One region of the Lactobacillus sp. M0403 genome, then DNA from elsewhere that is predicted to be linked to it. Evidence: riboswitches for the same ligand, from Rfam matches in the RefSeq annotation. Region 1 holds a riboswitch; each other region holds the start of a gene.
The links. A riboswitch is a leader RNA that binds a small molecule or an ion and turns the genes downstream of it on or off. The one in region 1 is predicted to bind thiamine pyrophosphate.

Region 1 (10,035 bases):
TTGAAAGTTATTAGACTTGCACTGTCTTTTTCTAAGGAGTGGTACTACATCTATTTATACTTTTATGATAGCACTTCCAGCAAATAATGGCTCATTTTTAGCAAAAAAAAGCCATATCTCGGTCAAGTACCGAAATATGGCTTTTGAATCATTTTTTTAATAAGATTATGGTTTAATACTCAAGCAAACGGTAGTAGCGTCTTGTTTTAGCAGATTTGCCTGTTTTAATTGAATACATGTTGAAAAGCGTGTCAAAGTAATGGTTTAAAGCATAAGCTTCAATGAACACCTGTAAGTCACTATCAAATTTATCTAGTTTAAAAACCTTCATATCAATGATCAAAGGATTTTTAGCAAATTGTTTAACAAAGTTTACTACACGCATGTCTTCTTGGCGATTCGAATTACTGTTAACAACAACACTAACACTTTGATTATTATCAATAATTTCAAAAGGTCCATGGAAAAACTCACCAGAGTTAATTGCTTGTGCTTTAATGTGCTGAATTTCTTCCATTAAGTAATTTGCAAAGCAGCAAACTTCTCCCCAAACATTTCCTGAACCAACCCACATTTGCATCTGATCAATATCAGTATTATTGACGTGATCTAAGGCAGCAGGAACAAGTGCTTCTATCCCTTCAGCTACATTTTGTGCCATTTCTTTAAGCTGCTGTTTTTGGCTTTCATTTGTTTTATTATCTGTCTCTTGTGCAAAGTGAATTAAAAACCAACCTAATTCAATTAAATTTGCATCCGTATCAAACGATTTAATACGCTCATCAATAAGACCTTCTTTTTCTAAGGTACTGTTTTCGTCTCCGATAAAACTAATAATCGTTGACTTAGGAAAATCTTTTCTGATTTTTTCAATTGCTTCAACCAACTCTGTCGTTTCACCGGTTTTTGTACCAGCTAAAATTAAACTATCATTGGTTATATCATCATGATATAGGTCACATAATTCTTCAGGTGTAGTGACAACAAAAGGAATAGACAATTTTTTAAACATTAACGGACGTAAGTTAACAAACTTGGTATATGAACCTCCACATCCAGTAAAGAAAATATTTTTGATATCCTTTTTTCTTAATTTTGCTAGAACTTCATCAACGTGATCAAGTTCCTTCACGGCAGAATTATAATTAGTTAAAAACTCATTTTTATCGAAATACATTTATTTTTTCCTTTCAATCCATTAAGGCTTTAAGAAACCACAGAATGTGCCCAAAATACTAATAGCTAAGATTGCTAGCAAAATCCACATCATCTTGACATGCTTTTTCTTTAGTAACCAAGCAATGAAAAAGGTAATTGCTAAAGGCATTAAATCGGGCATAATTGAGTTAAGCAATGACTGAATTGTTTCGGGATTTTTACCACCACTAAGTTGAACAGGGATATTAATAACAACCATTGAAGCCACCATAGCGCCAATAACAGTATTTCCCAAAATATTAATGGCATACGTAATTGAATTCATCAAGCCAGATGCCATCTTGTCTACAAATGTTGTTCCTAACTTGTAACCCCACATTGTGCCATAATATCTAACTAATAAATTTGGAATGTTATAAATTAGAATGAACAAGATTGGTCCCAAAATGCTTCCTTTTTGAGCAAGAGAAACACCGATACCACTCGCAATAATTCTTAGACTACCCCAGAAAATTGAATCACCAATCCCTGAAAGAGGGCCCATTAATCCAGTTTTCATTGTGTTAATTGAACTAGGATCAAATTCTGGATCATTGGCATTTTTTTCTTCCATTGAGGCCAATACACCAGCAATAAATGGTGATGTGGCTGAAGTACAGTTAAAAAATTCAAGATGCCGCTTAATTGCCTGTTTTCTATCTTCTTTTTTGTCGTAAAGCTTATTAATAATTCCCGTCATAGTATAGGCAAAACCCATACTCATCATTCGTTCATAATTAAATGATGCTTCCATTGGCATGCTACGCCAAAAAATTCCTTTTAAGTCTTTTTTGGTGAGTTTCTTTTCCTGAGTATTCTCTTTAATATTAGAAGTCATCTTCTTGCACCTCCGTAGCGCTATTTGAGTTTCCACCATTACTGTTATGAATTTCTTCAGTAATCAGATACATGATGCCCGCAAAGATAGCTCCAATAATTGATGCTGCAATCATGTCTAGCTTCAAATATGCCGCACAAACAAATCCAATAAAGAAAAATGGTGCAACTTTTTTCGAGAAAGTCATGTTAATTAACATTGCAAAACCAACGGCTGGCAAAATTTGCGTAGCAACAGTTATACCGTCAATCAAAAACTTCGGAATCAATTTAACGAATGCACCAACTAAGTTGCTACCAAGAGCAAACGAAATAGTCGTTACTAGTGCCATCATAATGACTCTCGTGAATGATGCCCAAATATGCATATTTCCTGCTTTAGTCACTTCACCTTGGTCCGCATAATCATCTGCTTTATGTGCCATTGCAGGGAAGATAACAACATAAAGCAAATTTTTAATTAATAACCCTAGGGTTGCAATTGGTAAAACCAATGTAAGAGCCACACTGACTCCATAACCATTTTTTAATGCTAAAGCTGTTGCCAAAATTCCTCCGATTATTTCATCAGGAGGGACGGTAGCTCCAACACCCATTAAACCTAGAAAGGCTAATTCAAGTGTTGCTCCAATAATTAATCCTTGTTGGACGTTTCCAAAAATCAAGCCAATAAATAAACAAGTAACAATTGGTCGTCCAATAAAAGATGAACCAAGAAAATCTTGCATATTAGCAATTAAGGAAACAAGAAAGATACCAATAATTTGTAAAACCATTTTTTTCTTCCTCCTAATTAATCAGTGAAGAAAATTCTGTATCAGGATCGCCTGGCGCCTGTTTTACAAGAACCTTTACTCCATCATTTTCAAGTTCAGTAAGTTGTTCAATGTCCTTCTTTGTTACATAAACTGACTTTGCAATGTTAGTTGAACCCTCTTTTTCACTCGATAATCCTAAGTCAATTAATTTTATTTCAGGAACAAGTTTAGCCAAACGGTACGCGTCATTGATGGTTTCAACCACGATAAAAACACGATATTTATCAGTTACGCCACTTGCGATTGCTTTAGCAGAATCCTCTATTGTTTTAAATATCAACTTAGCATTCTCTGGTTTAGCCAATTGAAATGTCTTTTTACGAAAACTATCTCCTGCAACCTCATCATTTGCAATTAAAACTGCATTAGCCGATAGGTTATTGGTCCATGCGAAAGCAACCTGTCCGTGTAATAACCGATAATCAATCCTCGTCATCGCAATCATAATTTATAATCCCCTTTCAAATTAAAAATCTTCTTCTTCATTTTGATCTTTTAATTCAACTAGCTGTAATCCTTCTCTACCTGTTTCAACTAAAGAAGCTAACTTAGCTTTAATTTCTTCCAAATCGTCATCTGGATAAGCAATTGAATAATTAAGCAGTTCTAATACAAAAGGCAAATTCATACCAGAAACAAGAAACCAATTTGGTTTTTCAGCAACAAATTTGGTAAGCTCATTATTAACAGAACCACCCACAACATCAGTAACAAAAACAATTTTTTGATTTGAAATCTCATCAGTTGTTTCTTTCAATTGGTCGCAAAAGTTAACACTATCATCTAAATATGCAGTTATGTAGTGCAGGTTTTTTGACTTTCCCATAATAAGTGAAGCAGTATCATACATTCCACGAGCTAAAGTGGAATGGCTTGCTAATACTATTTCCATGCGACTTTCCTCCCTTCTTTTCTTCATAACTTTAATTTAGTACTTAATATTATTTTAGGCAATAGAAAAAGGAACCGCTTTCTAAAGTAGTTCCTTTTTTGCAACCAATTTTAAGACCAATTTATCTTTTTACTTTTATTTTATAGCTAATAAAATCGGGGTTATACCATGACTTTGTGTATTCAACCATCTCTTTTTTATCTGAAAAACCGCGATACTCCAAGAATAATAAATAGGCGTATTTAGATTTATCTAACTTAATTGTATCCTCTACAAACTGATTGTCACTAATTGGCCGAGCTTCAATTCTAGTCTCAAATTTTGTCGGTTTATGATTCTTAAAGTCCATATAATCGTATAAAGACATATTACTAAAATCATATCGGTGTGCATCTTCAAACAAACTAAAAGGAATATACGATTTCTGAACGGCCACAACAGTATTGTCTACTATGCGTGTTCTAATTAGTTCATAAAAGTCGCTATATTTATCATCAAAAATAATAGCTAAATCTTTATTATCATAGATTAATTTAAACGACTCTACTCTATTGACCACTTCTTGGCGATTAATTTTAACAAGCTGTGTAAATGAATTCGGGGAATCATCTCCTATTTCAAATGAGTTATTTACATTCTCATTCACTAGATACGTTCCATCTCCCCTTCTTTTTTCTAAAATATTATCTTCAACTAATGAATTAATTGCATTTTTTATAGTTGAACGTGTGTAGCCTAATTTCTGGGCAAAAACTCGTTCATTCCAAATTTTAGAGTTTGGTTTAAACTCGCCGCTGGCAATTATGTCCAATATTTTTTTCTTGGCTTCTTGATATAAAAATGAACTCATAGCTACCCCTTTTGCAAACAAAAAACATCAGGTAACATCGCATCTTCCTCATACCTAATTATGTCATTATTCGCATTAACAAAAAGAGCCTTTCGTAAGATAACTTGAAACTTTTCTTGCGTTTGATTGCTTAAAAACAATTTTTCTTCGTCATTACTGGGCCAAGTAAGCATAATATCATTATAAATTTCTGTACTTTTTTGTATTTTGTCTGTTTCCTCTTCAATATCATCAATACGTGGATTGCTAATGAACTTTTGTGGGATTATTGAAGTAATTACAGAAACTATTTTTCCATTTTCAATAATTGTAAAAAGTCTTTTCCTCAATGATCCAGTTTCTCCTTTAAAAATGGAATTATAAAATCCAGAAGCCTCGATTGTAGTGTCCGAATATATTTTTACCCTAATATCTTTATCAACTACTTGAAATTCAAATGGTGTTAAATACTTCTTTAAATCAATTATTTTCATTTAGAGGCCCTCCACATTACTTCTCCTGCTGCGCAATAAAAATACTGAATCTTTTATTAGGTTGAAGTTTACCATTATTCATATTTTCTACCAAATACTATTTTATTCTTCCTGAACACAAAAAACGATTAGTTTAATTTATCAAGTCTTTTATTTTTTAGACTTATTAAGTTGTAATAAATTTTAAAAACTCACGTAGAACCTTTCTTTTTCCCCTAAGTATTGGTAATTCAAGGAAAAGTAAAGTAAAATGTTTATTGATAAAAAAGGAGTAGCTCTATGTCTAAACTTGAAAAACCTGTTGTGATTGGAATTACTGGTGGTTCTGGTAGTGGAAAAACAACAATTGCCCATAAAATTGTTGATCAAATGCAAGAAAATGAACATGTCTTGATTATGACGCAAGATTCCTACTACAAAGACAACACAGGCATCCCAATGGATATCAGACAGAACATTAATTATGATCATCCCGATGCCTTTGATGTTCCCCTTCTAGAAGAGCAAATTGGTTGTTTGTTAAAGCATCAACCAATTGAGATGCCTGTTTATGATTTTAAGGAACATACAAGAAGCAAGAAAACAATCCATACGGAACCTGTTGATATTATCATTTTGGAAGGTATTCTTGTATTAGCTAGCAAGGAAATCCGTGACTTAATGGATATTAAAGTATATGTTGATACTGACGACGACATTCGTTTTATTAGGCGTTTAGAGCGCGATATTAAGGAACGTGGTCGTTCAATTGATTCGGTAATTGAACAATACCTTGATACTGTTAAGCCAATGTACCACCAATTTATTGAGCCAACCAAACGCTATGCGGATATTATCATCCCTGAGGGTGGCGAAAATAACGTTGCAATTGACATGCTGACTACCAAGGTCCATTCTGTCTTAAGTCAAAACGCTAAATAATTATCTCAACATAAAAAGACCAAGTTCATTAGAACTTGGTCTTTTTTTTTAGTCAATTGCTAGACGTTCGATTACTTCGGTATATTTTGGATACTGCGTTAACAATTCTTTTCTCTTAAGCATCTCAAAGTCATGATAATCAAAACCTGGTGAAACAACACAGCTAACTAAGCAAAAACTGTCAGGTTTAGTTACTTCAGAAGCAAAAATCGTTTCTTTAGGTACTTTAAATTGCATCACTTCACCCTTGGTAACATCCTTACCTAGTCTAACAGCTTGATACTCTCCTTCGGGTGAAATACAGTGGATGGTGATTGGTTCCCCATCATGGTAATACCACAGTTCATCGTGATTTAAACGGTGAAAATGAGAGCAACTGGTATCATCTAGTAAGAAATAAATTGAAGTGTAGTAATAGCGATCACCTTTACTATCTTCAGCGTAAAACTGCTCGTCACTAGTATAAATTTGGCGAAACCAGCCACCCTCTTGGTGGGGTTCAAGGTTTAAATTCTTGATATAATCTTCGCGATTCATTTTTTCTCTTTTCTTCAAATACTATTTATCACAGGCAAAAAACTAAACTAAGTAAATGTTTTGCATCTGCTCCTTAAAATCAGCTGGCAAGTCAAGACCTTCCACAAAGTAGCGGTCAAAGTCGCCATAGTTCTTTTGGACAGTTTCAAAGTAACGTTCCAAATACTGACGTTCAACCGTTAAGGCAATCGCAACATCTTTGATATTCTTAGGATCCATTTTGTCTTTTAAATAGTCCAAAATTTCTTGATTTGCTTCTTTACGAGCCTCAATTGTTTTCAAGTAATCTTCAAAAATTTGGTCTTCGCTAACATCCAAACTCTTCAAGATTAATGCTGCTGCAACACCAGTCCTGTCTTTCCCAGCAAAACAATGAAATGCAACTGGTACAGGATCATTAATTAGGTCCATCAGAAATTGATGGTAACCTTCACGTGCAGAATTTGATAAGGCTAGCTCTTCGTATGTCTTGAGCATATCAGATTCCACATGACTGTTAGCCGAAACAATTTCATCTACACTTGCCTGATTTGTACCTGAATCTTTTAAAACATCTAAAATCACATAATCAAGACCTGGCCAAACATAGTCTGGGTATTCTTTTCGTTCATCATCACCACGTAAATCAACAAGTCTCTTAAGTTGATAATGATTTTGAACCAAATCTTTTTGCTCGTCGGTTAAATCAAATAACTGACCGCAACGAAAAAGCATCTCCTCTTTAACCTTTTTACCTTCGGCACCAACATAGCCACCTAATGAACGCCAATTTGTGATATTCTCTGCCATAATTCTCCTTATAGTATCTTTGCACTCTACTTACTCATATAAGCATTAATTATAATTTTTCTTCACAATTTAGTCCATGGCTTTTGTAGCATTAAAAAACGCTAATTATTATTAGCGTTTACCTTATTTAGTCAATCTTAGGCTTTAGTGCTCTATCAAATAAGTTGGTAATTAGTTTAATCAATACCCCATCAAAAAGCAGCGCCGATAGCAGCATTGTCACAAACATAATAATTTGCAGTTTAACGCTGAATTTACTCCAGCCATATAAAAAGTATGTTGGTATAAAACTACCTAGCCCTGCAAAAAAGGCACCCGTTAAAACACTTTGCCAAGAAAACTTTTGATATCTTTCTTTTTTAGGGAAAAAGCCAATTTCATTAGTAGCGCCTTGAATTAGTCCAGAAAGGACCGTTGTAGCGCCCCATTGACCACCAATCACCATTTCCACAATTGCAGCCAAAGTTTCACCAACAACGCCAGAGCCTGCTGTAGGTACAAAGTACATTGCAAGGGGTCCTGCAAGTAACCAGAGGCCAGAAAAGACTGCATCAGTCACTGGTGCGTAGCCTGTTGGCAATAACATCATTTTTACCAGGTTAAACGCCCAGTTAAACCCATAGGTGTAAATTACCCCTAAAATAATTCCAATTAACGCAAGTAAAATAATCGATTTGACATTCCACTTTGAAGATCTTGTAAACATAAAAATACTCCTAACAAACTTCACCAGTCATTAGGAGTACATGAAAAATCTATTTCAACACTTCCCTAGCGCAGGTATTATCCCGTTCAGGTTCAGAGGGTATTTCTCAGCTAAATGTGGCACCCCTAGTGACTTTATTTTTTCTATTATAACATAGCCAAGTATGCTTGACTTAAAAGATTAGTAATCAACCTTGAATTTAAAATTGACTAAAACTAGCTAATTTCTCTTTGGTTAAATCACGGATAATAGCAACAGTTAAATCAACTGATGCCTTGAAGTCCTGATATGCACTAAAGCAATATGGTGAGTGCTCATAACGTACAGGAATTCCAATAACAATTGTTGGTGCACCATTTTCGTAGTAAATTGCTGCACCATCTTGTCCACCACCAGTACGAACTGAACGAGTGTAAGGAATATTGTTTTTATCAGCTATATCACAGGCATATTGTTGGAATTTAGGATTAGGTAAAAACGATGTATCCATGTCACGAAGCATTGGCCCACGTTTTAATCCAGTTTGAGATAACCATTCTGGAGTAAAGGTATCATCAGCGGGACATGATTCAAGAACGATTGCCAAGTCAGGCTTAACAGCCTTAGCAGTAACATATGCCCCTCTTAAACCAACCTCTTCTTGACTAGATAAGGCAGCAACTACGTTAAAGTCAACTTGCTCACCATTTAAATTGTCAAGTACATCAGCCATTGCAGCAGCACCAAAACGATCGTCAAAATCTTTACCAAAGAAAAGACCAGTTTTTTCATTGTACTCGCATTTTACATCGACAAAGATTGGGCAGCCTGTATCAATTTGATAATCATTAATCGTTTCTTCACGTGAACTTGAGCCAACATCAATCGACATGTCTGCAACATCGGGAACATTATTACGTTCTTCTTCAGTCATAAAGTGAGGCGGCTTAGTTGCAACAACGCCAGGAACATATTCACCAGCACGATTTAAAATTTTAACCCGCAAAGCTGGAATATTATATTTTACCCAACCACCAAGTGGGACAAACTTAATCATTCCGTTTGGTCGAACAGCCTGAGTGATAAAGCCAACCGAATCTGAGTGTGCATCAAGCTGAATAACTGGACGATCTGGTTGATTCTCCTTTTTTGAAGCATATACGTTCAACATTCCATCCACTTTAACATCGGCAATGTCTTTAACAGTTTCAGTAAATAATTTTACAAACTCTTCTTCAAAGCCAGAAGTTGAATTGGCATCTGAAAAAGCCTTTAGCATTTTGATTTCTTGCTCTTTTTTCATACTTTTAATACCTTTCGCTTGATCTAATTACTTCTTCCATTGTAGCAAAAACTGTTAGCCCATAACCATTAAATTAAAAAGCATTTATAATAATCTTACTATTTTTCATTTAATTTAACTTTTTGTACGTAAAATAGGCAATAAACTGTGAAAAAGTCTAATTTACGGTACTTTTTTATATGAAAAATGATATAATCGGTTTTATCAAGTAATTTTGAGTTTATTTAAGTGAAGGGTAGATAAATGCCGAAAAACGACAATATTGATAATATTATTGATCACAAACTATTTTCTGAAGATGATATTCATCAAATGTGTGTAAGACTAGGTCAACAACTAACTGAAGATTATGCTGGAAAGAATCCATTAATTGTTGGAGCACTTAAAGGTGCAATTTTCTTTTTAACTGATCTGGTTCGTGAAATGGATGTAAAAGAGCAAATCGATTTTATGGATGTTTCAAGTTATGGTGATGGGCTTGAGTCTTCAGGCAAAGTTGAGATTGTTTCTGACTTAGCAACTGATGTAAAAGATCGCGATGTCTTAATTGTTGAAGATATTGTTGATACAGGATTAACTTTAAAATTTATGAAGGACTTACTCAAAAAGCGTGGTGCTAAAAGCGTAAAATGCTGTGTTCTACTAAATAAAGAAGCTAACCGTAAAAATGATATTGAAATTGAATATTATGGTTCCAAGGTTGGTAATGAGTTTGTAGTCGGCTATGGTCTCG
Region 2 (10,035 bases), on a different contig from region 1:
ATTTTATTTGGCTGGATGGACATGTGGCATTCAAACTTTCCCGAGCAAGCAGACGGGTGGTCAGGAGCATTAACTTTGCCGCGTGAACTGAAGTTAAAAGATAATCGCTTGCTGATGACACCGGTGGAAGAACTAATAGCATTGCGGCAGAAAAAAGAAGTGGACCAGAAACTTGCTGTGGAAAATGAACAGATCAATGTTTTTGACGCCCAACATGTAGAACTACTGTTAAACTTTTCATTAGAAAATTGGAAAGGTAAGCAGCTAGTATTTACTTTGAAAGAAAGCGCGGGCAACATCTTAACGCTCACTTTTAATAGTGCTACAAATGAAGTCGTTATAAAGCGCAGCGATAAAGAGCCCAATGACGCTAAGCGCTTTGGCCAGGTGAATACAAGTGATGAACTTAAACTCCGCATTTTTATCGATACAAGCTCGGTTGAGTTCTTTATAAATGATGGGGAATTAGTCTTTTCAGAACGCTACTATACTAAGAATGAACCAAGGATAGTTTTAACTGCAGATAAGCCAGTTATGACTCAAATAACTGCGTATAATTTAAGCAAATAGTATTAAGCTTATTGGTCTAAAAATTGAATCAACAATATTGATGATTATTTACTAAGGCTTGGTGTCGATACTCAATCGGCATCAGGCCTTTTAGTGTAGCCTTAATTCAGGTGCAATTTCTCAGGGTAGCATGATGGAATATTGTTGCGTTTAAAAAATAAGTAGCCAAGAACTATTTACAAACAGCAGATTCTTCTATAGTATTATTTTTATTTAATAAATATTTAATTTTATTAGGAAGGCAACACAATGACGTTATCAGGACTGATTAAAGTCAATAATAAGCGCGCTCTTTGTGTGATTTTGCTGTACTTCGTATACGCTGTTACTGGAACGCTTGATCTATATATTTATCAATACGCCATCAACAACTTGGGAAGTGGTAACCTAGGCGGCTTTATTTACTGGCAGGTAATTGAACTAATTCCTACTATTTCTGGCTTTTTTATTTTGCCAATCGCTACTTATTTATTTAATAAACAAATTCAAGAATATGTAGATGAAATAAGAACCAAAATGGTTAAGCACTTTTATGTAACCAACAATTTGACTACCGCGGAGATGCAAAACCAGTTACAAAGTAACCTTGATTTACTAACCAGTAAATATGCACTACCTTGGATTGAGATTTTGAGTAATCTATTCATTATTTTAATGTCGGTGGGAGCACTCTTTGACCTTAACTGGATTTTTGCCATAGTGACGGCTTTCTTCATTGTTCTTGACTTATATTTGCCTAAGGTTATGGCAAAGCGAACTGCTAAAGCAAATATGCAAGTCTCCCAACAAAACGGAAAACTTTTGACCGTAATCGGCGATTGGATTGCTGGTTTAAATGAATTGCGACGGTATAATTCGTGGTCAATGTTAAACAGGAAGCTGAGCAAATATTCAGACAAATTAGAGAAGTCTAAGGTGAAACGGACCGAAGTAGAAATGTACTCTAGTGCAATAAATGGTGTTGGCAATACAGTTGGTCAAATCTCAATTGCTTTTCTGGCGGGTGTTTTGTTTTTTGCTGGGTATATCAAAATTGGTGCAGTGCTGTCGTCTACAGCCTTTGCATACAATGTTTTTTCTGCAGTTATGGCCATCACGGCTGCTACAGTCAAAATTAGATCCACGCTGAGCGTCAATCATCAGACTAAGCAATTGACCGAAAAAGTGCAGAGCAAACCCGTTTCAAACAGTTCGATTAATAAAATTGAAATCCACGATTTGGTGCTGAAATATGGGTCAAAAAAGGAGCTTCAATATCCTGACTTTGTTATCAACAAGGGTGAAAAAGTTTTGCTAACCGGTGATAGTGGCACCGGTAAGTCCAGCTTGTTTAAAGCAATTTTAGGTGAAATTAAACCGTATCACGGTGAAATTATTTTTAAAACGGAAGAAGGCAAGCAATTTTCACCTGCTCCAAATGAAATTGGCTATTTAGCACAAGATTCCAAAGTATTTCCTGGTACGATTGCTGACAATATTACGATGTTCAAAAAGCAACTTTTAGATCAGGTACCAGGCGTTCTTAACAAAGTTCAACTAACATCAAATGTGGCCCGTTTTCCGCTAGGGATCAATACTGAAGTTGACTTAGATCAAGGCAACCTTTCTGGTGGTCAACGGCAAAAAATTATTTTGGCAAGGGAAGAAATCTTTAAAAATGACATTGTTCTGTTAGATGAGGCTACGAGTGCAATTGATAGTGCTGCTACAGAGAAAATCATGCACGAGCTGACTACTTCTGACAAAACGATTGTAGTAATTGCTCATAATTTGAACGATAAAGTTAAGGCAATGTTTGATAAAGAAATTAAATTAGTAAGCAACAAAGAGGAAAAAGATGAATTTTAAAACATTTTATCGGACGAATCGCTTACGGGTGTGGGTAATTGCCTTTTCAAGTCTAATGCAGCCCTTTGTCTTAATTGCTGCTGCTTACCTTAATATGTTGGAAATTAACACTTTACGAGACCATAATAAAAAGGCTTGGCTAATAATCGTGCTTGCCTCATTACTGGGCTACTTGCTCTCCAACTTTTTTGATATGGTGTCCAACTATCTACTAGCTACTCATATTAGGGAATTTAATCAGCAATTAAGGGGCAAGATTCTTAGACATCTTTATGATGAAAAAAGAACTTATCAAGTCGCTGAAGTTGAGAATCAACTGACAAATGATTTGAACATGGTAAATGATCAGTACTTTAACTTGCTACCAACTATCTGTAATTTTCTTGGCTATATTATTTTTTCCGTAATTGCATTGTTGACGATTAATTGGACGCTGTTAGTGATAACCCTACTAACAGTCTTATGCTCAATATTTTTGCCTAAACTAATTGATAAGCCAATTCAAAGGGCAATGGAGAATGTGTCGCTTAAAAATAGTCAATATTTAGATTTGATTGAAAAATGGCTCAGTGGAATTACCGAATTGCAACGTTATGCAGCGGGCGAACACTTAATGAAGGTGTTGCATGTAGGTGCAAAAAAGTTGGAGGATGCAAAACTAAACCAAACTGCGAAACAACAAGTTTTATCAATTATTACTGGTAGTATTTCGCAAATAATGATTTTTGCCTTATTTGTATGGACAGGGGTGCTAATTAAAGGTCATATGGCTCCTTTCGGTGCGATTGCCGTTATCGGTAATTTTAGTACTTATATGTCTATTGGGATTGAATATTTGCCATTTTATCTAGGCTTAATTAAGGGCACTAGTTCATTGAGAGACAAGATTACCGCGGAAACTTTACCTGTAAGAGAGCATAGTGAAACTGAAATCCATGAAAGTCCCTACGCCTTCAGGACAAAGGACTTAGCAGTGAAATTTCAAAATGGTGAAACCCTAAAGTTTCCAGATATTGAGGTCAAGTATGGTGAGAAGATTTTACTTACTGGTGATAGTGGAGCAGGTAAATCAACTTTATTTAAATTGATTTTAAACTTTCTTGCGCCTAGCTCTGGGCAACTTGAGTTTATGAATCAAGCAGGTGAAATTATTGAACCTGATCTTACTAAGATTGGTTATATTGCACAGGATCCTATTTTGTTCCCAAGCACTGTTAAAAGTAATATTACAATGTTTAACGATCAGCTGGATGGTCTGGCTGAAATAGTAGGTCAAAATATGGGTCTCACTGATACATCATCTTTTGCACAAGGTCTTAATACTGAAATTAATCTACAAAAGCTGAATATTTCCGGTGGTCAAAGACAAAAAATCATTTTGGCACGTGCACAGGTCCATGATAGTAATATTTTATTAATTGACGAGGGAACCAGCGCGATTGATCAAACAGCAACACTGGAAATCTTGCAACAACTACTGCAGAAGCCTAACACCGTTGTTTTCATTGCACATAACTTCAATGAACGCATGAATAGCATGTTTGATCGAGAAATTCATTTGAGTAAATAAAAATAGTTCCAAAAAGTATTAACTTGATGGAACTATTTTTTGTTACTTTAAGGTAAACAGTGCAAGGTTGACTAATATTAAGATGACGCCACTCCATAGCCAATCACTGGTTTTAAGTGGCACGGCAACAATCACCGAGCGTTTCGCACCTTCGACGTAGCCATGAGATTCCATTCCTTGCGCCAGATTTTCAGCTGAATTCAGCGCTACCAAGATGGCTTTGAAGTATAAAACTGGTGACCAAAAACTGAGGTAAACTCCGCGCATCATTCCAGCAATGCGAATTTGCTTAACTGCTCGCTTCATTTGGGGAATGATATTTAATGCGGCCAAGACGCCATAAGCAAACTTACTTGGTAAATGAAAATTCTGTTCGAGTGAACGGGCTAATTCTTCTGCAGTTGTTTTGATCGATACGCAACAGATTGTTAGTGTGTAGACATAAATACGGCTAGATAGACTGAGTGCATTTTCGAGGTTAGGCTGCGGGGCAAACCAGTAAAGAGTCGCAAAAATGGTGAATGCCGCAATTAATGGCGTAAGCAGGGTGAACAATAGACTTTTAAATTTGATTTTTTGCGTAAGTAAATAGACAACAGCAAAAACAATTACCAATAAGTTGGTTGTTAAACTAGTTTTAAGCGATAACTCAATTGAAATGATTAGTGCTAAAAGAAATTTGAAACTAGGATTCATCTTTTACCTCACTTATTACTGTACGTTAAATAATGATTACTAAAAATTAAATGGTAGTCACACCAGTCGGCAAGATTAGTTAATTCATGACTGATAATAAGCAACGTTTGGTGTCGCTGTTTCTGACTCTCATGCAATAAGTTCATGACCTTTTGTGCCGATTCATGATCTAAGCCACTCAATGGCTCATCAATCAGTAACACTTTTTGGCTGGAAATTAACATTAATAAAATCTGCAACTTCTTTTGTTGACCGCCTGAAAGAGAATAGACAACTTGATCTTTGGTTTGACTTAAGTCGAGATAATCCAACATCTCGGCTATTTTTTCTTTTGTAAAGTAGCTGTCTTTTGCTTGCTTCAGACTGAGCTTGATTTCGTCTTCAACCGAAACGGCAATAAATTGGTCAGTTGCGGTTTGAAAAATTTGCCCAACTTCCAGTAAGTATTTTCTTGTCGTCTGGTTACGGATTTCCCGCTTGTCGTAGGTAATACTTCCTCTGTACGGGAGCATTTTAGTCAGAACATTAAATAATGAAGTCTTGCCAACACCGTTGGCACCGGTAATTAGTGTTGTTTTGCCAGCAATGATGTTTAGATGGTCTTGCTTTAACAGAATACGATTTTGTTCAACTTGAGCATTAGTTAAAACAAAACATGGAGTTTCATTTTCAGGAAGGGCAAAAGTATAAGTGTGTTCCTGTTGACTATCATGCAATAGTTCATTTTTACTTGCTTCATCTAGCAGCGTGACATTATCACGTTTAAATTGAAACAAGTAGTCACAAATGTTTTCATAGCCAGTCAAAACATGGTCAGTTAAAATAATCGTTTTTCCTTTATCCCTTAAATGCGCCAATTTAGTAATTAAAAATTGACGTGCTTCAGGATCGCAGCTAGCAAACGGCTCATCAAGTAAAAACAAATCAACATCCATTGCGACTAAGACAGCTAGTGCAACTCGTTGTTGCTCACCACCCGATAGTGTCGTTATTTTCTGATCCAGTAACTGTTCAATTTGCGTAAACTTGGTTGCATCGTTAAGTCGCTCTAGATATTGATCACTACTTAGTTGTAAATTTTCGAGAGCGAAAATTATTTCTTCTCGTGGAGTTGCCATAGTAAACTGCTCACCGGCATTTTGAAACATCATCGCGGAACGTAATCCATCTAGTTCAACTGTTCCACTAACTTTACCAGCATATTTAGGATAAAGGCCGGCTAAAATTTTTAACAAAGTGGACTTACCACAGCCAGTAGGCCCAATGAGTAGCGAAAATTTGCTAGTTGGAATTTCGAGTGTAATGTTATTAAGTATTTTCTGTTGCTCGTCGTATGAAAATGAGAGCTGGTTTGTTCTGATCAATTTTTCTTACCAAGATAAATAAAAAGCCATTGAACAATGATGTTCAACGGCGCAAAATAATTAGTTTCCCTTCGCTGGCATTGTCCAAAGCAGGTTCAATGGGTATATTCTCAGCCTAACGGCACCCCTTTAGTATATTCATGATTATTATACAAAAAGAACCTAGTACTTGTCTAGATTGCATCAAGAAGTGAAAAAAGCATACGGGTTTTTGTTAAAAATGATAGCTCAAGTCCAACTTAGGGTTAAAAATTACGATATAATAAAATTATGAAAAAAAGATACTAATAGGCGGGTGATAACTATGGCAACGGTGAAACAGGAACAGTATTTAACAAGTGTAATTGATGCAACTACTTCTGATTCCAATGAAATAAGATTGAGTCCAGGCAGTAATGACTTTGACTTGTTTACAATTAACCTCGAAAATCATAACGGCGGGGTCCATCGTTATCAAACAACAGGACTAACGATTCTTTATGAAGCTGTTGGGACTACAAAAACCAAAATTAACGGTCAGGCGTTCACGATTTCTGCTGGTAATATTATTCTTTTGCAAAAAAAGAGTGAATATGAAGTGGAAAAGCAGGGCAAAAAAGATTTACTAGTTAAAATAGAACTTAGTCAAAGGCTGTCCGAACAATTTACTTTAAAAAAGAAACAGTACTTTAGTGAACAAGAAAAAGCTGTAATTGATCACATCAGTAAGCTAATGACAACAAACAGACTATTAAATTTAAACTGTTCAGCAATGTCGAGCTCTGCACAAATAATGAAAAAGATTATCGATGAATATCTTAATCAGAATCTTTTTGTTGAAAACATGGTGCTTGCCGAGCTTAGTATCTTATTTGTAGCAGCACTTAGAAACAAGGACTTTGAAAAGGCGCCGACTGCTGCACCTAAATTTGCACAAACAGCCTTGGAACAATACATTGATGAGAACTTTGCCGATGTTACTTTGAATGAAGCGGCCAAGCATTTTGGGTTGAATCCGAATTACTTTTCGACCTTGGTTAAGCAGAAGACTGGTAAAAGTTTTGTCGAGCACGTTGACGAGAGACGAATGCAGGAAGCGCGCAATTTACTTGCCCGTCCCGACATTTCAGTCAAGGAAATTATTACTAGAGTGGGTTATAATGGGAAATCATTCTTTTATAAAAAGTTCGGTGAGTACTATCATGAAACGCCTGTTCAAATGCGGGCTGAACTGTTTAGACAGGCCAATATTAATCTGAAATAAAATGAGCAAAAAATGCACCCCTATTAAGGGATGCATTTTTTAATAACTAAAATTACATTTTTTCTAACCGCTCAATTCGGTCCTTTGTAGGTGGATGACTATCAAATAAATGTGTAGTACCCCTTTTATGAAGTGGGTTTTCGATGTACATTCCTGCGCTACTTGGATCTGCTTGTTTCATTGGATCGGAACCATCAATTTTTTCCAAAGCAGATATTAATCCTTGCGGATTACGTGTTAATTCGACTGAGGAAGCATCTGCTAAGTATTCGCGATTACGCGATAATGCCATTTGCGCAAGACTAGCACAAAGTGGTCCCAAAATAAGAACAAAGACAATCGCAACAATTTTAAAAACCATTACAATAGCGTTGTTACTATCATTGTCACTATCACGATCATCATCAATCCACCAGATATAGCGGCTGGCAATACCAGATAAATATGAAATAACACCTACTAAAACAGCGGCAATGGTTGAAACTAAAATATCATAGTTTCTAATGTGAGAGATTTCGTGTCCTAAAACGCCTTCGAGTTCTTCACGATTCATCATGTCGAGGAGTCCTTGTGTAACTGCCACCGCTGAATGCTCAGGGTCCCGCCCTGTTGCAAAGGCATTTGGACTAGCATCATTAATGATGAAAACACGCGGCATCGGAACTTTACCAACAAGAGCCATGTCTTGAACAACATGCCATAACTCGGGATTGTCGGCTTCATGAACTTCTTGGGCATGATTCAAGCTCATTACTAAGTTAGCTGGATTGGGCAAAACTATTAGTAAATAGATTGCACAAGCAACAAGGGCAATAATCAGCCCCAAGATTGGATTGTCCGCAAAAAGATAGCCGAATCCAACGCCAGCAAGAGCTAAAATGAGCGTAAACACCACCATGATGCCAGCTGTTTTTCGTTTATTACGAGCAATTTGTTGAAATAACATGAGATTAGTATCTAAAATTTAACCTTAGGAACTTCTTTTTCAGCTTCGGCTGTCTGCAAGTAATCAACCTTTTTGAAGCCGTGGATTCCAGCAACAATATTTGAAGGGAAGGTTAATAGCTTTTGATCGTAAAGAGCAGCAGATGAGTTGTAAAGCTGTCTTGAATAAGCAATTTTGTTTTCAGTGTTAGTTAATTCTTCTTGCAATTTAGCAAAGTTTTGGTTTGCTTTTAAGTCAGGATAGTTTTCTGATAAAGCAAAAATAGTTTTTAAGCTATCTGAAAGCTGATTCGATACCTTTAAAGTTTCAGCGTGATCATCACTAGGAATGTTAGTTAATTGATTACGCAGTTGAACTACCTTTTCTAGTGTCTCACTTTCATGCTTAGCATAACCTTTGGTGGTTTCAACTAAGTTAGGAATTAAGTCGTTACGACGCTTTAGCTGAACATCAATTTGACTCCAAGCTTCGTCAGTATATACTTTGGCTTTTTGCAAGCCATTGTAGATAGCGATATAAATTGCCAATATTAATACGACAATAATTACTGCTATCCAAATTGTTAAGGTAAGATTAGACATTGTTTTTCCTCCTAGAATAATATTAGTTAATTATAACTGATAACTGTGCACTTGAATATAAAAAAAGGCTTTACACAGCGTTTACTGGTAAAACCTAATAAATAATTAACTTTTAAACTAGGAGCAGTACCCAGCCAATTAAAGTCAAAATAAGCAAACCGGCGAACTGCATCACAATCCATTTTTTGAAAAATTCACCGCGTGAAACTGAGGCATTTTGTGTAAAGGTCTTGAGTACTAGCATGTTAGCCATTGAGCCAATTGGTGAGCCAAAGCCACCGATATTAGAGCCTAGAAACAGTGCCTTGGCGTGAGTGGTGAACTTACCGACTAAGATAGTTGCAGGTACGTTACTGATGACTTGGCTTGAGAGGATGGAAGTAAAGTAGGTAGAAGTTTCAGAATTCACCGTTGCGTGAATTAAACTAACGACGATTGGAATCTGTTGGATATCACTAATGAAAATAAAAAAGCAGGTAAAAGTTAGTAATAGTGCGTAATCCACTTTTAGTAAAATTTTGGGATTAATTAGTAGAGCCAAGATAATCGCAACAATCATTGGAATTACTACATTGATAACTTTAAAGACACCCAAAAAGAACAGAGCGAAAACTGCGGTAGTGATAACAGTTGGTCGTACACTAATATCAATTTGTTTAATATCTTGAACTGGAATCTTGGTGCGCGGAATAAAGTGAAAGATAATGAATGCGATCACCAAAGCAGAAAGTAGTAATGGCAATGACCACGAGAAAAACTCAAGCGCATTAACAGAGTACTTGCTGACAAGAAAAATGTTGTGTGGATTACCCCATGGCGTAAACGCGGCGCCGATATTTGCGCCCATGCCAATTAACGTAACCGGCAAAATTTGTGGTAAATCGCATCTTTTGGCAATATTTAAATATAGTGGAATCAAGGTAAGAGCAGTTATGTCATTACCTAAGAACATTCCAGAGATGATTGCTAATAAGGTGAACAAGATATTCAATTTCTGCATGTTATCAGCAATACTAGTCAATTTATAGGCTAAAACATCAAGAACATGCAAGTAAGCATAGATTTGAATGATAGTTAGCATTGCAGCTACAGAAAAAATCGTATGTAAATTAATGTCTTCGAGACGTGGTCTAGCGAAAAAAAGGCTTATCAGTGTCACCACTGCAGTAATTTGCAAAATGCGGTCACTAAAAACTTTTTTTAAGACGGTCATAAAA
Region 3 (10,035 bases), on a different contig from region 1:
TGAGAAAGCATAAAATTAGAGAACTATTTTGGGGGTTGGCATTCGTTGCTGCAGCTGTTTTCTTAGTTCTTAACCAATTACATTTATTAACATTTCATTTGGGAATAGGCACAATTATCTGGACAATAGTCTTTGGTGTTTGCTTAATTGAAAGTGCCATAAATAAGAGCTTATTTGGAGCAATTTTCTCAATTGCTTTTCTATTAATTGTTTATGCAAAGCCACTACATATCGTGAAGCTCGTTCCATGGACGATTTTAATCGCAGCACTATTACTTTACATCGGTTTCACAATGATCTTCAAAAAAAGTTTCTGGCCTAAATTTTATTTTGGCTATAAAAAAGATGATTCTGATCAAGGCGATTTTACTGAATCTAGCACCAGTACGATTGAGGGCGAAGACATAGTAATTAATCAGCATTTATCATCCGTTTCGCGTTATGTTCATTCACAAAATTTACGTAGAGTTACGGTTAACTCATCTTTAGGCGAAGCCGAGATATACCTTGATCAAGCTAAACCTGCAGGCGCATTTATCACTATGGATATTAATGCTTCGTTAGGAGAAGTAGAGATTTATATTCCTAAATCATGGAAAATTGATAGCAGGAGACTAGATGTGACTTTGGGCGAACTAGAGATTAACGGGGAATCAACTGGTGAAGGACCTACTTTAGTTCTAACTGGTCAGAGCAGGTTAGGAGAGTTAGAAATTTACTATGTATGATGAATTATTAGCTGACGTTATTGAGGATAGGGAAATTAAAACTGCAATAAAGCAATATCCTCAAAACGTGAGAACTTATTGCCTGGGAAATAAAATAGTGGGTATAAGTACTTACTGGAAAAATGGATTTCATCCTTATTCTTTAAATTTTACGGCTTATCTCAGCCCTAACTTTTCCGCAGCAGAGTTAGAACGAGTTTATCTTCAAATTGTTGCAGACTTAACTAAGAAGGCGCAGCAGGAGAACTGCCAGGCTTTGATTACTTATGACTACGCGCCACAGTTACTTTTCAATTTTTTAGCGCAAGATGCTGGCTTCAACTTGATTCGGAAAACGGTTGAACCCAAAATGTCATTGCAAAGTGCTATGGAGGGCTTAACACCAATAAAGAAGAGCAACTTAAGAGCTATTACTTTACGCCAAGTACAACTTGATTCTGAGATGCGTGAAAAAATAGCGCAAATTTCTTTTAGGGATTATCAGAGAAATCACTTAGCCAATCCAGTAGCTGAAATACCTCTAGCTGAATGGGATAACATGGTTTTTGCAGATCAGTTAGAAGATGCACCATTAGCATTGGTTTCTATGAATCAAATTGAGGCGTATTGCTTTTCTTTTGAAGATAATCCAAAAGAACTAACATTAGGTTGGATGGGAGCAGGTGACTTGAGTAGATTAATGGAGTTACAACAAATATTGTTACTGTGGGCAAACAAGAACTTTCAAGTTTTATCTGGAGAGTTTGATTCGACCGATCAGCTTTCAATGAAAACATATCAGCAATATGCATTTGAACTTTGTCCAGTTTATGAGACATATTTAAAACGGCTATAGAAAAAGGCGCTATTACTTTAGTAATGAGCGCCTTTTTTCTATTAAAACTGATAGCGATATGAATAATAAGGAATTTCCCAAGTTTGCTTATTTGCTGGGACCAAATCATCACTGATTAAGTATTTTGGCAGAAGTGCTGTTGCTTTGCCTTGCTTCACTAGTTGCAAGATCATCTCGAGTGAATCAATTTCGATGATTTCGCTTTTATTTGATGCTAGCTGTAAAGTTAAATCTCGAAACGGACAATTGAAATCAGCGTTGATTGCGACAGGTATTTTCTTGTTTTCAGTGCCTTTTCCAGTTAAAAAGCAGGACTGCAAACTACTTTTCTCTGTTAATAGGTAGTTGGAGGAGCTGATTGGAACGAAAGTCATTACAATATCATAGGTCTTTTTAGTCAGCATTTCCTGAATCGCATCAGTATTTTTAATAATCACTTCGTAGCGATCAATTAAGAACTTGGTCTTCTTAGTAATCAGATAGCCAAAAAGAAGTTCAGCAATCAAGATTTGTGGTTTGCTGGTTGTTAAGCTTGCTTTTAAGTCCTGATAATTTTGTAAGGTTGTAGTTGCAAATTTATACATTTTTTCCCCACTGCTAGTTGGTCTAACACCTAAATTAGAACGAACAAAAAGTGGAGCATTAACTTCTTTTTCAAGGGCTTTAAGTCGTGCGGTAATATTTGATTGGGTATAGCCAAGCTTTAATGCAGCTTTGTTGATTGATTTTAGCTCATAAATTGTTTTAAAAATAGATAAATCGTTAAAGTTCATGTTACACCATATCATTAAAAGTGATAACCCTATTATAATCTCGGATTATGCAGAGCGATTTTTGTCTAATATACTAATTTTGTAATCAAAGGGGGAACTTAATATGACTACAAAAATTGGTATTAATGGTTTTGGCCGCATTGGCCGATTAGCTTTACGTCGTATATATGACATCGATAGTAAAGATTTGGAAATCGTTGCAATTAACGATTTAACCTCACCAGCTATGTTAGCACACTTGCTAAAATATGATACAGCACATGGAAATTTTAAGCACGATGTTTCTGCAACAGATAATAGTATCGTGATTGATGGAAAGAGTATTCCAGTCTATGCTGAAAAAGATGCAGCTAAAATACCTTGGGTTAAAAATAACGGAATCGAAATTGTACTTGAATGTACAGGTTTCTATACTTCTACTGAAAAGGCTCAAGCTCATTTAGCTGCAGGAGTAAAGAAAGTTTTAATTTCTGCTCCAGCAGGTAACATGAAGACAATTGTCTATAATGTTAATGATGACCAGATAAAGCCAGAAGATCAAATTCTTTCAGCAGGTTCATGTACAACTAACTGCTTAGCACCACTTGCTAAAGCTATGAATGATGAATTTGGCATTAAAGAAGGAATCATGACCACGCTTCATGCTTATACCGCTACACAACTGCTACAAGATGGTCCAGATCGCGGAGGCAATGTACGTAATGCTCGTGCTGCCGCTGCTAATATTATTCCACATTCAACTGGAGCTGCTAAGGCAATTGGCTTAGTTATTCCTGAACTAGAGGGCAGATTAACAGGTATTGCTGAACGTGTTCCGGTAATTACTGGTTCATTAACTGAGTTAGTAGCAGTTGTGGAAGAAAAAGTAACAGTTGAAGAATTCAATAGAAGAGTTAAAAAGCATACTGAGAACAGTGTAACTTTTGGCTGTAATGAAGACCAGATTGTTTCTTCTGATATTATTGGGACAGAATATGGTTCTGTCTTTGACCCAACTTTGACTCAGGTTGTTTCAGGTAAAGACGGTGGTCAAATAGTTAAAGGTTATGCTTGGTATGATAACGAATCAGGTTTTGTAGCACAGATGATTCGTACCTTGGAGAAAGTCGCAAAAACAAACTAAACTAATTTTAAAATCATATTCTAAATAAAAGTAAACTCCTAAACTGAGACCAACAGTTTAGGAGTTTTTTGGTAATTAAATTATATCAATCAAGCTATTAGCGTTGAACATAGAATATGTGTTAAGAGCTTATATATTTTATTTATGCCATGGTGCTTGCAGCATCTCAGTGACTGTTTGCTTTATATCATTACTTTGCGTAATCATAGAAATAACTGAAGCACCAGATGCATTGGTCTGTGCAATTGCAGGTAAATCTTTTTCTTCGATTCCACCAATTGCAACAATAGGTCTTGAAGAGTGTTTTACTAGTTTGCTTAGCCCTGCAAGACCAATTACTGGGTCGGCGTCATCTTTTGACTGAGTTGCAAAAACTGGGCCACTACCATAGTAATCAATTCCTTCAATTTGATTAGCAGTTTCAATTTCGGCTAATGTTGAGCATGAATAGCCGACAAACATCGTATTTTTAGCTTCTTTTATTACCTGGGAAATATTTTCATCGTCTTGACCTACGTGAATTCCTTCGGCATGGACACTTTTAGCAAGTTGAACATCATCATCGATGATAAATGGGACATTATATTTTTGACAAAGATGGTGTAATTCTTGTGCCATAGTTAGTTGCGCTGATTTGTCTGAAATTGAATTTATGCCTTTTTCGCGGAATTGATATGCAGTAATTCCAGCTTCTAGAGCTTGCTCGAGAAGACCTGGCAATGTTTGATTTTGTTGTAAATCTTGAGTACCACAAATAAAATATGCCTGTAGAAATTTAGAATCAAATTTTTCCATTTTTACCTCACTTATTTTGCCCAGTGGTTAAGAGGACCATGACCATGACCAACTTGAATAGTCTGCTCAATTGTTTTAGTAACATATTCTTTAGCAAGTTGCACAGCTTCAAGTAGCGAGTGCCCTAGCGCTAGCTGAGCAGTAATAGCGGCAGCGAGAGTATCCCCAGTGCCATGTGTACGCTTGGTGTAAGTACGTTCACCACTGAGCCAACAATCACTATTATCTTCAAGCAGAAGATAGTCATGAACTATTTTGCTATTGGAATGGCCACCTTTAATTAAAACATTTTTAACCCCTAAATCACGTAAAACTTGTGCCAGTTTAGGATAGTCTTCCTCATTCTTAGCATGAATTCCGGTTAGAACTTCTGCTTCTGGTAAATTGGGAGTAATTAAATTAGCTAGCGGCAGAAGCTCACTCTTAACAGTTTCAACTGCATCTTCACTTAGAAGGGGTGCCCCACCTTTAGCGACCATTACAGGATCGACCGTAATAGGTCCAAAGTCATATTTTTGTAGGTTAAGTGCTACTTGATGAACATGTGCAGCATCACCGAGCATACCAGTTTTACAAGCTCTAATTTTAAAATCAGAAGCTAAAGAGCTGAATTGTGCATCAATCATATCTAGTGGCATTAAAAATGAGTCTTGTACACCAAGTGTGTTTTGAGCAGTCACTGCCACAACTACAGCAGTACCAAATACATTTTGCATTTGAAATGTTTTAAGATCGGCCATGATTCCAGCACCACCACCTGAATCGGTACCTGCAATAGTTAAAACTTGTGGGAAAGAATTAATTTCTTCTGTCATTAAGAAGCCTCCTAATCAAACTTAGCGACATTTTCAATTTGAGAAATGCTTATTTTAGCTAGATAATCCATGAGATACATACTAAAGGTACCAGGACCAACTTCAGTATGTTCTTGTGCTAATAATTCACCTGTTGCTGAAAAAACAAGAGTTGCTGTTTGAGCAGCTTCAAATGAATCGGGACAAATTGCTGCAAAAGCGGCAACGATACTGGACAGCATATCACCCGATCCTACATGTGCCTGAAATAGTGGAGTGCCATTATAGATGTGAGCTGTTTTTTGCCCATCACTAATGGTGTCTGTTGCACCACTTGCAATAACTACACAGTGAAATTTTTTAGCAGTTTCTTGGGTGATTTGATCGACGTTTTCATCTCCAGTACCTGCATCAATTCCTTTGGCATTCCAATCAAAGCCGCCTAAAGCGGCAATTTCACCAACATTTCCACGAATAATACTGACAGGAAAATTAGCTAATAGATTATTAGCTGTATCTAAGCGATATTCGACTGCCCCTACAGCAACTGGGTCCAAAATGATGGGTTTTTGGTAACGAACAGCTAGCTGCATTAATCTGTTTATTTGTTCAATCTGCAATTTAGTCAAGGTTCCTAAATTAATAGCCAGACTTGAGGCCATTTGGACCATCTCTTCAGCTTCAGCGATTTCTTTACTCATAATTGGTGATGCACCAAGCGCATTTAATCCATTAGCCACATCCTGAACGGTGACAAAATTTGCAGCGTTAAGGACAACTGGGTTGGTTTCACGTAATTTAGTTAAAAGGTCAAGTTTCATTTATGTCTCCTAAAAATGCTTGCCTCGTTTTAAAGCTATGAAAAAAGCTTTGACACGATTTTAGGAGTGTCAAAGCAATTAAAAAGCCTATTTGACACGTTCCTACGCAAGGATTAGCTTACAGGTTCAAAGGGTTCAAAATATAAATTTTATCTCAGCCAAAGGCACCCCTCGTGTTATCGCTTTCAATTATACATGCTTTTAAAAACCAAGACAATAAGTATTTATCTGAATTTGCTGATAAAAAAATACTAGGGTAAACTAAGAGAAATTTAAACACTATATTATTATTTATTAGGTATTAGGGAGAACAAAGATGGTTGAGTTTACGGATCAACTGCATCAATTAGTTAGTGACTTGTGGATTAAAAGTGAAAAGCAGCCATTCATCATCGAATTGCAAAGTGGAGAATTACCACTTGCTAAATTTCGCTTTTATTTGCTCCAGGATCGATACTATTTATCTGAGTTTGCCAAAATTCATCAGTTAATTGCAGAACAAACTACAGATTTAAATATTAAAAACTTTGTGCTGGCAAGCGCAGAGGATCTTCAAGAATCCGAAGTAGAGGTGCGCAAGCAGTTTTTCAAAGAACTTAACATTACAGATGATGAAGTTGATACTACAATAGTTGCGCCAACAGCATATGCGTACGTTAATCATCTCTATCTAACATTACAAAGAGATGGCTTAGAAGCAGCTTTGTGTGCAATTGCACCATGTTATTGGCTTTATCAAGAAATTGGTCATAAAATGGCTAAAGTAGGATCCCCAGTGAAGTATTATCAAGAATGGATTGATACATACGACAGTGACTGGTATGCAGTTAATGTAAAAAAACTGTTAGCATTGATTAACCAGCTCGCAACCAATGTCCCTAAAAAAGAACTTGCTAAAATGAAGGATGCATTTTTAAGAAGCAGCTACTATGAACTAAGATTTTGGCAAATGGCTTATAATCAGGAAGAATGGAAGTAATTGATACTTATCAGTTGTATGATTTTTAATAAGCAAAAATAGCTCCGAAAATAATTCGGAGCTATTTGTTTATGAATGCTTTAGTTAATAAGTTTGAAATTAAAATCAATAATAAATTTTAGCTACACGCTCAACCAAGTTGGTTCCGTACTCAAATCCATTTGCTTCAATTTCTAATGTGTTAGTTTTAGAATTTTGCTTAAATTGGACTTCTTGCTGGTTATCGAGCCAACTTATACGGGTTATTGGGCGCGAAGGGTAATCATTAAAAATAAGTTTGCGATTTTCCTCACCGCCAAGTACAACATTACTGTTACCGATATTGCCTAAATTATCAACAAACAAGTAATCACCTTTGATAAAGTCATCATCATTTGAACATGTTTTATATGTTGGATGTTCAAAATTATTGGTATGATAGATTGCTTCGTGGTTGATGGCCATCCAGGCTCCGACTAGTTCAATCATTGACTGACAGTGAATATTTAGAGAACCATCGAATTCAGGTCCAACATTAATCAATAAATTTGCCCCAACTTTTCTAGTACGGCAAATTTGTTCGATTAAATCGTGAGCGGAAAGGTAGTTAAGGTCATTTTGAGCGTTACCCCAGTGTTTGTTGAGAGTTAGCGATGTTTCAGCGGCTAAATAGCGGTCATTTTGAATATGTGTAATGGACTTAGGATCACCACGTTCAAAGGTTAAAACATCAACATCTCTTCCTTCACTTGTTCCTTGCTTCTCTAAGCCCGTATTGTTAGTAATTATTGCATTAGGCTGTAGTTCCCTTATTTCATCATAAAGTTGCTGTTCTTGCCAATCAGCATTGGGTTTGTCCCAATTTCCGTCAAACCAAAAACCACCAATTTCACCATAGTTAGTACACAAAAGTTTAATTAACTCGCGTAGCTCTGATAAATAACCAGTAAAATCATTATTATATTTATCGTTATTCCAGTCATAGGTAGCATAATAAATAAAAGGAGAAATGTTTTGTCGATGGCATTCATCAGTAAAGATTTTAATTACATCTTTGCTAAAGGGAGTGTGAATGCTATCAAAAGAGTTAATTCCTTTAGTATCAAAGAGATAAAAGCCATCATGATGTTTAGCTGTTAGGACAATGTACTTAAAGCCACTCTTTTTTGCTAGTCTAACTAAATTACGAATATTTTCTTCTGCAGGATTAAATTCATTAAAAGCTGCTTGATATTCTGGGATATTTAAAATGTTTTGTGACCATTCACCCTTAGAGAACTTGGAATAAAGTCCCCAATGAACAAATAAGCCAATACCCATTTTTTCAAAGTTTGCGATTTTATTTTCTATTTTCATTATTTCTACTTTCAACTATTTGTGAATTGTTGAATCAACTAATAGTTTTGTGGGATAAAGTATTAGTTGCTCTGATTCTGTAATTCTTGCTTTAACTTTGCTAATTCTAAGTTAGTTTTGATCAATTCTGTTGCAAAGTCTAAAAAACTTTCAGCGGTAATCATCTGATCCTCAGCATGCATATACAGGGGATCAATTTTGCTATCACCTGTTTTGGCAAAATCTGATAGTGCTTTTAAGTGGCTGTTTTGAGCCTGCTTAAGCTCTTCTTTTGCTGAATCAAGTAATGGTTGTGGGTCTTCATTACCTGAGCGAGAGCGCGACACTGCTTCCATAATTTCAGCTTTTGCTTGACCAGAATGACTGATAATTTCAAAACTAATTTCTTCTAAACCTTCCATAGTTACTCCTTTAGTAATTGTTGAGGTCAATAAATTTAAATTTATCCCATGGCTTAATAAAATCAATGAATTGCAAATCGCTAGGAACAATTTGTGCAACAACATTTTTTAGATGGTCGCTGTTATCCATTTCTTGCTTAACGATATTTAGTTCGCCTTTATACTGATCGAAATCATTGTTACCAATTGTGATCATTCCGGGCTTTAACTGATCTACTGGATTATTAACAGGTAAATCCTGCTTATTATATTTAAGTTTTACAAATGTAGAACGAACGGCATAGCTGTTAATATCTCCACGGTTAAAGTGTAAGTTTTCTAAAACAATTTCTTTTTCAAGAGCAGTTGCAGTTGGAGTAAATTCGACGAAAAATTGTGGAACTTGTGAATCAAGTTTAGCAATTTTTGCTAGTTCATCATCACTAGCGAAGGCGTTACCAATAATCACATCATCAATTAGCTGTGTGTTGATTAAGTACTGTGCTTGCTTTTCAATAGGTAAATTGCGGTGAATTTCTAGCGTAGGCAAGCCTGCATTATATGGATGTGGTCCGATTTCTCCAGCGTTAGAAGATACAAAGGCAGCAGTTCTTATACCCATATCATGGTATTTGCGAGTGGTTTCCAAAAAGTAGTTAGTGTCTAGGCCAGTGTATCGTTGAGGATAAAAATTGTGGCAGCCGATAATTTTTTCTTTGTTTGGACTATAGCTAAAGATATTAGCCAAATTTCCTGTGTCATTACTAATGTTAACTTCAATTGATAAATCTTCAGGGTTATAAGTCATGATTGACTCAGGCATACCATCAAAATTTGAATCTAGACGTACAATATCGGCTCCAAGCTCTTTAAAAAAGGATAAGTCGTTGTAACTAACATTTAAGCTGTCAAATAAGCCTGGGTTAACGTCTAAGCTAACCCACATACCTTTTTCGTGAGCATGAAGCAAAACTTCTTTAAACTTATTTAGAATAGCTTCTTGATCGTCATTAAGCTCTAGTAAACTGGTGAAAAGTCGACTATATCCTAGTTCCGCAGCACGATCGATATAGTTGATACATTCTTTCACGCTACTTTTATTTGGATAAACCGAAATTCCGTACATTATTCTTTTGCTCCTTGCTCTAATTTCAGTTGATTATTATCGAACATCTTGAAGAATGGGTAGTAAATAACTAGAGAAATCAAAATGTTAACAATACATAAAACGATGGCGCGCCAATCAAATCCTGTTGCCATCCAAGCGCCAATTGGTCCAGGCAAAGTCCAAGGTGCAACTGCGGTTGTATAAGCTACAAGATGTAATTTCATTGCTACATAAGTCATAGCTGCCATTGCAGTAGGTGCTAAAACAAACGGAATAGCAAAGTATGGGTTCATAATGATTGGAATACCGAAAATCAGAGGCTCGTTAATGTTGAAAATTGCTGGTACCAAAGTTACAGCACCCA

Region 2: another riboswitch for thiamine pyrophosphate. It lies ahead of H3T48_RS07540 (ATP-binding cassette domain-containing protein); the one in region 1 lies ahead of H3T48_RS06590 (ECF transporter S component).
Region 3: another riboswitch for thiamine pyrophosphate. It lies ahead of thiM (hydroxyethylthiazole kinase); the one in region 1 lies ahead of H3T48_RS06590 (ECF transporter S component).

The regions. Positions count from the first base shown of each region.
Region 1 is NZ_JACFQV010000004.1:182,687-192,721, forward strand. Features, by position in the region: gene H3T48_RS06540 (SIS domain-containing protein) at 173-1,177, opposite strand; gene H3T48_RS06545 (PTS system mannose/fructose/sorbose family transporter subunit IID) at 1,199-2,035, opposite strand; gene H3T48_RS06550 (PTS sugar transporter subunit IIC) at 2,025-2,810, opposite strand; gene H3T48_RS06555 (PTS sugar transporter subunit IIB) at 2,824-3,297, opposite strand; gene H3T48_RS06560 (PTS sugar transporter subunit IIA) at 3,319-3,744, opposite strand; gene H3T48_RS06565 (GntR family transcriptional regulator) at 3,866-4,594, opposite strand; gene H3T48_RS06570 (hypothetical protein) at 4,597-5,067, opposite strand; gene udk (uridine kinase) at 5,347-5,988, shown strand; gene H3T48_RS06580 (cupin domain-containing protein) at 6,037-6,543, opposite strand; gene H3T48_RS06585 (tyrosine-protein phosphatase) at 6,568-7,314, opposite strand; gene H3T48_RS06590 (ECF transporter S component) at 7,442-8,020, opposite strand; TPP riboswitch at 8,066-8,157, opposite strand; gene H3T48_RS06595 (M42 family metallopeptidase) at 8,220-9,302, opposite strand; gene hpt (hypoxanthine phosphoribosyltransferase) at 9,546-10,035, shown strand, end outside.
Region 2 is NZ_JACFQV010000006.1:29,967-40,001, forward strand. Features, by position in the region: gene H3T48_RS07520 (sucrose-6-phosphate hydrolase) at 1-570, shown strand, start outside; gene H3T48_RS07525 (ABC transporter ATP-binding protein) at 820-2,418, shown strand; gene H3T48_RS07530 (ABC transporter ATP-binding protein) at 2,408-3,988, shown strand; gene H3T48_RS07535 (energy-coupling factor transporter transmembrane protein EcfT) at 4,031-4,684, opposite strand; gene H3T48_RS07540 (ATP-binding cassette domain-containing protein) at 4,693-6,048, opposite strand; TPP riboswitch at 6,096-6,187, opposite strand; gene H3T48_RS07545 (AraC family transcriptional regulator) at 6,353-7,291, shown strand; gene htpX (zinc metalloprotease HtpX) at 7,344-8,237, opposite strand; gene H3T48_RS07555 (LemA family protein) at 8,249-8,818, opposite strand; gene H3T48_RS07560 (SLC13 family permease) at 8,931-10,031, opposite strand.
Region 3 is NZ_JACFQV010000001.1:389,169-399,203, reverse strand. Features, by position in the region: gene H3T48_RS01720 (hypothetical protein) at 1-728, shown strand, start outside; gene H3T48_RS01715 (hypothetical protein) at 826-1,563, shown strand; gene H3T48_RS01710 (LysR family transcriptional regulator) at 1,605-2,336, opposite strand; gene gap (type I glyceraldehyde-3-phosphate dehydrogenase) at 2,440-3,459, shown strand; gene thiE (thiamine phosphate synthase) at 3,598-4,254, opposite strand; gene thiD (bifunctional hydroxymethylpyrimidine kinase/phosphomethylpyrimidine kinase) at 4,266-5,069, opposite strand; gene thiM (hydroxyethylthiazole kinase) at 5,081-5,869, opposite strand; TPP riboswitch at 5,952-6,051, opposite strand; gene tenA (thiaminase II) at 6,186-6,848, shown strand; gene H3T48_RS01680 (alpha-L-fucosidase) at 6,954-8,183, opposite strand; gene H3T48_RS01675 (PTS lactose/cellobiose transporter subunit IIA) at 8,246-8,584, opposite strand; gene H3T48_RS01670 (DUF871 domain-containing protein) at 8,595-9,689, opposite strand; gene H3T48_RS01665 (PTS sugar transporter subunit IIC) at 9,689-10,035, opposite strand, start outside.